DNA from 2 places in the Vibrio sp. V31_P5A7T61 genome. Region 2 is predicted to be linked to the other one. Evidence: predicted binding sites of a transcription regulator. Region 2 holds the regulator's gene; the other holds the start of a gene.
The links. Region 2 encodes PurR, which represses purine synthesis genes. Its sites were predicted from a motif close to TNANGNAAACGTTTNCNTNA; they were not measured.
Positions count from the first base shown of each region.

Region 1: purE (5-(carboxyamino)imidazole ribonucleotide mutase) is a predicted target of PurR. The motif match lies at 1,844-1,863, and genes of this name have one in related genera.

Region 1 is NZ_WXWI01000060.1:1,977-7,455, forward strand. It holds gene aroE (shikimate dehydrogenase) at 1-189, opposite strand, end outside; gene hemF (oxygen-dependent coproporphyrinogen oxidase) at 250-1,164, opposite strand; gene CAG58_RS13905 (L-threonylcarbamoyladenylate synthase) at 1,180-1,737, opposite strand; gene purE (5-(carboxyamino)imidazole ribonucleotide mutase) at 1,936-2,421, shown strand; gene CAG58_RS13915 (5-(carboxyamino)imidazole ribonucleotide synthase) at 2,426-3,544, shown strand; gene CAG58_RS13920 (valine--pyruvate transaminase) at 3,618-4,886, opposite strand; gene glyS (glycine--tRNA ligase subunit beta) at 5,090-5,479, opposite strand, start outside.
Region 2 is NZ_WXWI01000025.1:102,956-108,434, reverse strand. It holds gene elyC (envelope biogenesis factor ElyC) at 91-897, shown strand; gene purR (HTH-type transcriptional repressor PurR) at 1,280-2,290, shown strand; cyclic di-GMP riboswitch class I at 2,496-2,578, shown strand; gene CAG58_RS05395 (TfoX/Sxy family DNA transformation protein) at 2,695-3,285, shown strand; gene CAG58_RS05390 (alpha/beta fold hydrolase) at 3,524-4,348, opposite strand; gene glgA (glycogen synthase GlgA) at 4,562-5,479, opposite strand, start outside.

The sequences.
Region 1 (5,479 bases), on a different contig from region 2:
ATTGCAACCTTTACCGCCATGAGCAAAAAATTCGTTGATCGCTTGCTCAAAACCATCAATCGCTGCCATCTGCGCCGTGTAGTTCATGCTTTGATTGGTTTGACGTGCAAACAAGCCATGAATAAAGGGCGATTTACTGTGCCCAATCGGATTGCCAAAGACGGCATAACGATCGTGTTGATATTCCATGTCATTAACCTAAATTAGCCAAAGTATCTTTTCAGACCCTATCACTGCGTTGATTTTCTGTCACCAATCGCGTGGTACTAAAAATTCCGCCAATTTCGCCTCTGGGCTATTCGGCTCTGGCTGGTAATTGTATTCCCAGCGCACTAACGGTGGCATCGACATCAGTATTGACTCGGTACGCCCTCCAGTTTGCAGCCCAAATAACGTCCCTCGGTCATAAACTAAGTTAAATTCCACGTATCGACCACGGCGATATAACTGAAATTGCCGCTGCGCTTCACCATAGGCCGTATCTTTACGTCGCGCAACAATCGGTAGGTAAGCTTCGGTGTATCCTTTACCAACCGCTTGCATATAGGCAAAACACTTGGCAAATGGCCATTGGTTTAAGTCGTCGAAAAAGAGCCCACCCACACCGCGAGTTTCATTACGGTGCGGTAAGAAGAAATAGTCATCACACCAAGCCTTATGTTCAGCATAAACCTGATCACCAAAAGGCGCGCATAAGGTCCGCGCTGTGGCGTGCCATGCTTGCACATCCTCTAAAAATGGGTAAAACGGCGTTAAATCAAAGCCTCCACCAAACCACCAAATGGGCGTTTCTCCCTCTTTTTCGGCAATAAAAAAACGCACGTTGGCATGAGACGTCGGCACATAAGGGTTATGAGCGTGCATCACTAACGACACACCCATTGCTTCAAAGCGACGACCAGCTAATTCCGGGCGATGTGCGGTGGCCGATACGGGCATCTGTTGACCGGTGACATGGGAAAAATTAACGCCGCCTTGCTCAAAGACTTGACCTTCTTTCATCACTCGTGTTCGCCCACCACCACCTAAGCGTTCGCCCGGCTCCCGATGCCAGATTTCTTCGACAAACTTGGCCTTGCCATCGGCCTGTTCTAATTGCTGGCAAATACTGTCTTGTAACTCAAGCAAAAACTGCTTTACCGCTTGCTTATCAATGTCTGGCATCGTCGATTTCCTTGCTTAACCTTGTCTTAAAATTTGACCCGTTTTCGCGTCACGAATTTCACTCGGTTTATTTCTACCACCCGTTTCACCGCGTAAAATAGCTGGCAGGTGCTCACCCAGTTGCTGCTCAACTTGCTCAGTGGTCATACACGGCGGCAGCCCTGTTAAATTAGCACTGGTCGAGGTAAGCGGTTTACCGAACGCATTACATAACTGTTGTACTAGTGGATGATCGGTGACTCGCACCGCAATCGAGTCAAACTGACCGCTGACCCATGACGAGACTTTCTGACTAGCAGGCATCACCCATGTAACGGGTCCCGGCCAAGTCGCATGAATCGTCGCCAATTGTTCTGCGCTTAGTTGGCTTTCATCAATATACGGCAACAATTGCTGATAAGAGGCCGCAATCAAAATCAAGCCTTTTTCTACCGGTCGCTGTTTCAGCGTGAGTAGTTTTTCAATGGCTTGCGGGTTATCCGGATCGCATCCGACACCGAACACCCCTTCGGTCGGATAGGCAATAACATCACCATTACGTAATGCCTGTAAACAAAATTGAAAATTATCCACGATACCTTTCTCTTGTGACATTTAATCGACTCACTGAGTTTACAAATTCTGGCTGAAACAGGCTAAAGCTATTTAATGACAAATGGTATCTTTGGCAAAATAACCATGACGCAAACGTTTTCCTAAGAAAAAAATACTCGTATAATGCGCGCAAATAACCCATTCACCCTAATGTGATGATGTTTGAAGGAGTTTACAATGAAAGTGGCGATTATTATGGGTTCGAAATCCGATTGGCCAACCATGAAGCTAGCCGCAGAGATGTTGGAGCAATTTGGGATCGATTATGAAACCAAGGTGGTGTCTGCTCACCGAACTCCTCAACTACTGGCTGATTATGCTAGCAGCGCTCAGCAACGAGGCATTAAAGTTATCATCGCCGGCGCCGGCGGTGCAGCGCATTTACCAGGCATGACCGCGGCGTTTACTAGCTTACCGGTACTCGGCGTACCAGTGCAGTCAAAAGCGCTGAATGGCATGGACTCATTACTCTCCATCGTGCAGATGCCAAAAGGCATTGCGGTCGGGACGCTGGCTATCGGTGAAGCGGGAGCCGCTAATGCTGGCTTATTAGCCGCACAAATCCTAGCCACACATGATCAACATATCATGGCGAAAATCGATGCCTTTCGTTTAGCGCAAACCGAAACCGTGCTCGCCAACCCCAATCCAGCAGAGGACTAATCACATGCAAGTTTTAGTCTTAGGGGCTGGCCAATTAGCCCGCATGATGGCGCTAGCAGGCACTCCGCTGAATATTGAGATCCATGCGTTTGATGTAACAACCGGTAATATCGTGCAGCCGATCACGGGGCAAGTCATCGGCCAAGGGCTGGCTCTGGCCATTGACCAAGCGGATGTGATTACCGCTGAATTTGAACATATTCCTGATGATGTACTTGAGCAATGTGCGCAAAGTGGCAAGCTGTTACCGAACCAAACGGCCATCAAAGCTGGTGGCAATCGGCAGCGTGAAAAAGTATTGCTTCAGCAAGCTGGCGTCAATAGTGCGCAATACGCCATCGTACACTCTCGTGACGATTTGCTCACTGCTATCGAAACCATTGGACTACCGATGGTATTAAAAAGCACTCTGGGTGGTTATGATGGCAAAGGTCAATGGCGTCTCAAACAAGCGCAAGATATTGATAACATTTGGCCCGAGCTACAAGACTGCTTAGCAAGCTCAGCGCAACAAACCATCATTGCAGAGCAATTTATCGCTTTTGATCGCGAAGTCTCGCTGATTGGCGCTAGAGGACAAGATGGCAGCATAGTGACCTATCCCCTGACGGAAAATGTGCACACCAATGGCGTGTTGAGTTTATCCACCTCGTTGGATGATCTCGCGCTACAACAACAGGCCGAAAGCATCTTTCGCGCGGTAGCTGAGCAATTAGACTATGTGGGCGTACTGGCTTTAGAATTTTTTGATATCAGCGGGCAGCTATTGGTCAATGAAATTGCTCCTCGAGTGCATAACTCCGGTCACTGGACACAACAAGGTGCCGAAACCTGTCAATTTGAAAACCATTTGCGCGCCGTATGCGGTTTACCATTGGGTAGCACGCAACTGATCCGCCCGACAGCGATGATTAACATCTTAGGCCTTGATAGCCTGCCGGACGCGTTGCTTGCGATGGAAAGGTGTCATGTCCATTGGTATGGCAAACAAAAACGCCCGGGGCGTAAAATGGGCCATATTAATATCAGTGCCGATTATAGCGGTGAACTGCAAAGACGCCTTGCACGCCTCAGCCAGCTATTGGATAAAGAGGATTTTCCTGCGCTGCACAAAGATGATTAAACGCTGACTCATCGCCTAAAACCACGCCAGCCACACATTAGGCTGGCGGTGGTGATAACAGCCCCTAATACCTTCAGCAGATCGATGACTGCTCAGCTTGCTGATAAGCCTTAGCGACTTCTTCGGCGATAATCTGAATACCTTTTTGCATTTCCTGATCATCTTGCACGTAGTTCATCCGTAGACATTGATGAGCATGTGACCAGTCTTCCTGCTGCCCAATAAAGAAATATTCACCAGGAACAACCAATACTCCTCGTGCTTTAAGACGCTGATACAGCGCCATAGTGCTGATCGGCAATTCATCAAACCACAGCCATAGGAAAATCGCCCCTTCAGGTTTGTGAATGCGAAAGCGCGGGTCAGGTATCGCCTGCTGAAGTAACTTCACCGCGGTTTGTGATTTTTGTTGATAAAATGGGCGAATAACTTCGTCACTCAAGCGCAGTAAATCCCCTCGTTCAATCATATGTTGAGCTATCGCGGGGCCAACACTGCCGGGGGCTAAACTAATAATGCCATTCATATTGGTTAAAGCTTGAGTCACCGTTTCATTGGCTATCACAATGCCGCAACGTACGCCTGGTAATCCAAGTTTGGATAAGCTCATGCATAAAATGGTATTGTCATTCCAAAACGGTTCAACCTGTTCAAAAATGATATTGGGGAATGGCACACCATAAGCATTATCTATGATCAACGGAATACCATTATCCCGCGCTAACTGATCGAGCTTATGGATCTCATCTTCGGTCAAGACATTACCCGTCGGGTTGGTGGGACGAGAGGCGCAGATCGCCGCGATGGAGGAATCGACCGTTAACTGGTTAAAGTCGACATGGTATTTGAATAACCCATCATCAAGCATTTCAATCTCGGGGCGATAAGAGATAAACAGATCGTCATCAATCCCTGCATCGCCATAACCAATGTATTCCGGAGCCAACGGCAGTAAAATCTTCTTATGCGATCCATTGGGCTGCTGACCGGCGAATAAGTTAAACAGATAGAAAAAACCACTTTGGCTACCATTGGTTAAGCTGATGTTTTTCTGACTAATTTCCCAGCCATAAGTCGTTTTTAGTAGCGCAGCGAGTGATTTAACGAAACGATCTTTGCCTTGTGGTCCATCGTAATTACTCAACGCAGCGATCAGCTCACCATTACTCAGCATCTCAGCGCTGGTTTGATGAAAATAGTCGATCATCGCTGGTATTGCGGCAGGATTTCCGCCACCGAGCATGATGGCTCCTGGTGTGCGCAGACCATCGTTTAAATCATCCATTAATTGAGTAATACCGGAATACTGATTAAATTTTTCACCAAATTTTGAAAACTGCATTGCTGACTGCCTAATTCATGATTGTATTTGCTTGCTTAAAGGAGCATAAAACGATGCCATGCTCATCGATCAATCTTTGAACATACCGTAACGCTTTTACCTATCAAAGTACTATTTTTGAACGCCTGAGTATTCAATTGAAAAAAAGCCCAACTGATTAGAGTTGGGCTTCAATCACAAACCGTATGGTTTATTGCTAATCATTACTTTTGTAACAGAGAAATATCAGCAATTTGCAGGAATAAATTGCGTAAGTCGTTAAGCAAAGTTAAACGGTTTTGCTTTAGCGCTTCATCGTCAGCCATCACCATCACGTTATCAAAGAACGCATCAACGGGTTCACGTAGTGAGGCCAATTGACTCAACGCTTGTTGATAGTTACCCGAGGCAAACGCAGGCTCTAACGCTTCGCTCATCACCGCCACGTCTTGTGCCAAGGCTTTTTCTGCCGGCTCTTGCAGCAAGGCGAGATCAACATCAGCAGGCAACTGACCAGCAAATTTCGCGAGAATATTACCAACCCGTTTATTGGCTGCTGCCAACGCTTCTGCCGCTTCAAGTTCACGGAAGTGCGACACGGCTTTTACCCGCTG
Region 2 (5,479 bases):
CGTGCTGCTATTCTGTCATAGGAATGGCAGGAATAAAGGACCTTTCGCTGATTTTATTATCAAGTGCTGTTTTTTCGGACTATTTAATCTATGTTTGAGCTGAAAAAAATCGTTTCTTCTCTACTGATGCCATTACCAGCACTGCTGATGATTGGTTTTATCGGCTTGATGCTGATTATGTTTACCGCAAAGCGAAAGACTGGCTGCTTAGTGGTTCTATTTTGTTTGTCTAGTTTATTGGTTATTTCTTTTCAACCAGTATCCAGTCGCTTATTAATGCCTTTAGAGCGTCAGTACAGCGCTTTTTTACCCATTGAGGGTACTATCGATTATGTTATGGTTTTAGGTAATGGCCATGTCGTCGATGATAGCATCCCACCAACCTCTGAGCTTACCCGAGCCGCGTTAATGCGTCTTAGCGAAGGAATTCGAGTAATGCGGATGTACCCTGGCGCAAAACTGATCCTATCGGGTTATGCAGGCGGGAGTGAAATGAGTCATGCACGCATGCTGGCTAAAGTGGCGCTTGCGCTTGGTGTCGCAAAATCAGACATTATTTTGCTTGAGACGGCGCAAGATACGTGGGAAGAAGCAAGACAAGCGGCCGCTTTTGTTCAGCAGCGCACTCTGGTTCTGGTCACCTCGGCCAGCCACATGCCCCGTGCAATGAATGAATTTCAATCTGCAGGGCTAACGCCTATCCCTGCGCCGACAAATTATCTTGCCCAAACGAATATCAGCCAAGCTTGGGATAAATATATCCCGAGAGCGCTCTATTTAGAACAAACTGAGCGGTATTGGTATGAAACCATGGGGCTAATATGGCAAGCCATGCGCGATTGGGTGAGCCATGAACCCAAATTGAATGAATCATCGCCTGCCGTAGAGGGTGATTGATATTCTTGTTATAAGCGGCATCGTCGAAAAAGTGGTTTGGTGCACAACTTGATAAACATTGTGCACATTTAACATCAATTGGAAGGATTATGGGCCGAATTTGATTGCGAGTTACTGCGTTGCAGTCTAGAATCTTGCTGGTTATTAACAAGATTAAATGTAACCAATAGGCCGCTATTTAACAGCGGTTTTTGTGTTTTTATTACTTTTAGGCTGACGTTAGCCTATACCCGAAGAATGAGACGTTGTAAAAAGGCAGCATCGACAGTGCTTAAAACAAACCTCTCTCCTATCACGATCTCCTAACAGGGCGATTGCACTTTCGGGACATAACTACTGCTCTAGTTACCTAACGCCGAGCAGTCACCGACAGGATAATTTTATGGCTACGATTAAAGACGTTGCACGCCTAGCAGGCGTATCGACAACAACCGTATCTCATGTCATCAATAAAACACGTTTTGTGGCAGAAACCACTCAAGAAAAAGTCTTGGACGCGGTTAAACAGCTGAATTATGCACCAAGCGCCGTCGCACGCAGCTTAAAATGTAACACCACGCGTACGATCGGTATGTTGGTGACTCAATCCACCAATCTATTCTTTTCTGAAGTGATCGATGGTGTTGAAAGCTATTGCTATCGCCAAGGCTATACACTGATCCTCTGCAATACTGGTGGTATCTACGAGAAACAACGTGACTATATTCGTATGCTTGCTGAAAAGCGGGTCGACGGTATGTTGGTCATGTGCTCCGATTTAACGGAAGAGTTACTTGAGATGTTAGAGAGTCATCCCTCGATACCTAAAGTTATTATGGATTGGGGCCCGCAAACATCACAAGCCGATAAGATCATTGATAACTCTGAAGAAGGGGGTTATCTAGCAACGAAATATTTGATCGAAAATGGGCACACTGAAATTGCTTGTCTAAGTGGTCACTTTGTTAAAGCCGCCTGTCAAGAACGTATCGCAGGCTTTCGGCGTGCCATGGCAGAAGCCAACCTAACGGTAAAAGAAGATTGGATTTTAGAAGGCAATTTCGAATGCGATACTGCCGTTCTAGCCGCGGATAAAATCATTGCTATGGATACACGCCCGAGCGCGGTATTCTGCTTTAATGATACCATGGCATTAGGTCTGATCAGCCGTTTACAGCAACGTGGCATACGCGTGCCAGACGATATGTCAGTCATTGGTTATGATAATATTGAGTTAGCCGAATATTTCTCTCCGCCACTGACCACGGTCCATCAACCTAAACGCCGTGTTGGGAAAAATGCGTTTGAAATATTGTTGGAGCGCATCAAAGATAAAGAACACGAAAGACGTATTTTTGAAATGCACCCTGAAATCGTGGAACGTGACTCAGTCAAAAAACTCACCGCTAAATAGATAACCACTTCATTGACCCATTATTGAGCAAAAAAGACTTCAAACCCAATCGTAGCCTTAGCGCCACGATTGGGGGGCAATCTTTGCCTAATTCAAATCAAAATGAAACAAACATCATATAAACAATCACTGAGTGTGATATTTATTCAATGATTTGTTTATTTTATACATCCAAGTTATACTATTTTGTCAATAATGAAACGTGTCACGCACAGGGCAAACCATTTGAAAAGATGGGACGCAAAGCCTCCGGCCTAAACCATAGTGGTAGGTAGCGGGGTTGCCGATGACAAAATAGCTAAAACAAGCAGTCAACTCCCCCTATTATTATGCTTTTTGACGTTTTGCTATTTTCTCGGACCTGATTTTGCTGGCGAATTGCTTAATACACCGAGAATGACAGCATGGATAAACCGGTATTAAAAGATTCAATGCGGCTATTCGAACTGCTTGGCCAGGTCAAGTCGCGCTCAATGTTTGGTGGCTTCGGCATTTTTGTCGATGACACTATGTTCGCTTTAGTCGTCAACAATCAACTCCATCTTCGAGCTGACGATGAATCTGCTAAAGTTTTTACCGAAAGAGGCTATCTGCCCTACGTTTATAAAAAACGGGGCTTTCCTGTGGTAACTAAGTACTTTGCTTTACCTGATACCTGTTGGCTTGATCCAACGACCATTTTGCAGGAAGCAACCGTCGCCTTACGCCAAGCCAAATCGGAGCGAGAGCAGCAAGAGCAGACTAAACCCACTCGTCTTAAAGATCTGCCTAACCTACGTTTAGCAACCGAAAGAATGCTCAAAAAAGCAGGCATTCATTCCGTTGATCAGTTGCAACAAACGGGTGCTGTCGCCGCTTATCAGGCGATCAGACAAAGTCACTCATCTGATGTCAGTTTAGAGTTATTGTGGGCGTTAGAAGGGGCAATCGAAGGTAAACATTGGTCGGTGATCCCTCCAAGTCGTCGTGAAGAATTGAAAAAAAACCTGTTTTAATTTTGATATCTAGCCCGCTCACTGAGAGTCAGTAGCGGGTATATCTACCAATCATAACGCCTCCTAATAAGCATCATGATTCCTTGACCTTAATCATTTCGATATCGTTTGCACAATTGAAGCTGACAGCTCGCCAACCATTTCCTCTAATCTCTATCAATATAAATCAACAACATGATTGGCTTAAGACAAGCATAGCTGCCCAACAATCGTGCCATTCAATCAGTTGACACTGAGATTAAGTCACTGAATGAGATAAAGTCGTTGCTGTACTTTGCCGCTGGATAAATTGAATCGACAGTTGGTTAAACAACTCCGGTTGCTCGACATTACAAACATGACCACAATTTGGGAGTTCCAACAGTTCACTCTGTCGATGCGCGGCGACCATTTCGCGTACTGGGCGAATAAACATATAGTCGCGCTCCCCCATTAAATACAAGGTGGGAATAGGCAACTCTCGATCTTTGAAATAACGCATCAATGGATTGACTTCCGCAGTCAATGTAAACCAGCGTTTAAACTCTTGCTGACACAATTTTTTAGCTTCTCGAACGAACAGATGACGAGACTCTTTCTGACTGCGTTGTGGCATGACAATATAAGCAAACAGTCGATATAACCACATATAGGGAATGAGATGTTTACTGAGGTGGCCTAACTTCACCAAAAGCTGAGAGCGGATATTCAAACGAGTGACAGCGCCACCTAATACCATAGAGCGAACTCGCTGGGCGGACAATTCGGCAATATTACGCACGATAATGGTCCCCAGTGACATCCCGACAAAATGAGCTGAAGCTATTTTTAAGTGATCCAGCACCTTAAGTACATCAATGGTCACTGTCTTAAAGGTGTATCGATTAGCAATCAGATCTTTGATAAGACGATGAGATTTTCCATGGCCGCGTAAATCAATCAATAGCAGATTAAAATGCTGCTTATACGCTTTGATCTGCTTAAACCAAATAGACGAGCTTCCACCCGCACCATGCACAAACACCACCCATTCTCGGCTGGTTGGATGTGGATAAACTTTATGAAACAGTAAAGATTGAGACATGGATACCACAGAAAATCAAAATCATTGATACTGAGAGATTAGCATATTTTAGTGTCAAAAATCGTTTTTGAGTTGTAAAAATCTATTGTTGTTAAACGGGCGATTGGTAAACCGACGGGGAAGCTCCCCATCGGTATAAAGGAAAGTGATTAGAAAAGAAAAGACGATGGTAGCCGATCAACAAGCATTGACGCTTCCCGTCTTCATAGACATTTAGTCAAAAATGGCTAAGCGGTACATTTTAAGGTATTCAAGAGCAGACTCACGCCAGCCAAAATCTCTGCTCATCGCTCGTATTTGAACATTAAGCATCTCTTCAGGTTGCTGTAGATAAAACAGCAACGCCCTCTGCATCGTGATCAATAATGCCGCTGGTGACGGCTCTTGAAAACCAAACCCCGTCGCTTGCTGAGGGTATTTATCATAATCTTGTACGGTATCTTTTAAACCTCCAACCTCGCGTACGATAGGTAAAGTACCATAAGCCATACTGTAGATTTGGTTTAGTCCACAAGCTTCAAATTCTGAGGGCATGAGAAAAAAATCCGAGCCCGCTTCAACTAAATGAGCCAAACGATTGCTGTAAGTCTCAACAAACCCTAACTTATCAGGATAATGCGCAGCAATTTTATGTAATGCCGCCGCAATCTCCGGTTCACCGGTGCCGACGATCACCACTTGTACCTGATTACGCAAAAACGACTCAAGAATAGGCAATAAATAATGAAATCCTTTTTGATGAGTCAAACGGCATACCATGCCAAACATCGGTGTCGTCACTTGTGGTAAATTTAACTCTTGCTGCAAGGCAAGTTTACTGGCTGATTTTCCTAGAGTGAGCGATTGTCGTTCCGCATGGTAAGTCTGAGGAATATAACGATCCGTCAAGGGGCTCCATTCAGAATAATCGCATCCATTGACAATCCCATGCAGATCTCGCGCACGGCGCACAAAATCATCCACCAATCCGTGAGAACCTAACGGCGTCAACAGTTCAGAAGCATAATTAGGACTCACCGCATTGATTTTATCGGCAAAAGCAATACCAGCTCGTAGCATGCTAACATGATCATGTCCGTACTGTAGAAACTCCATCCCAGAGAGATTTAACTCGGGGATAACTTCCAATTG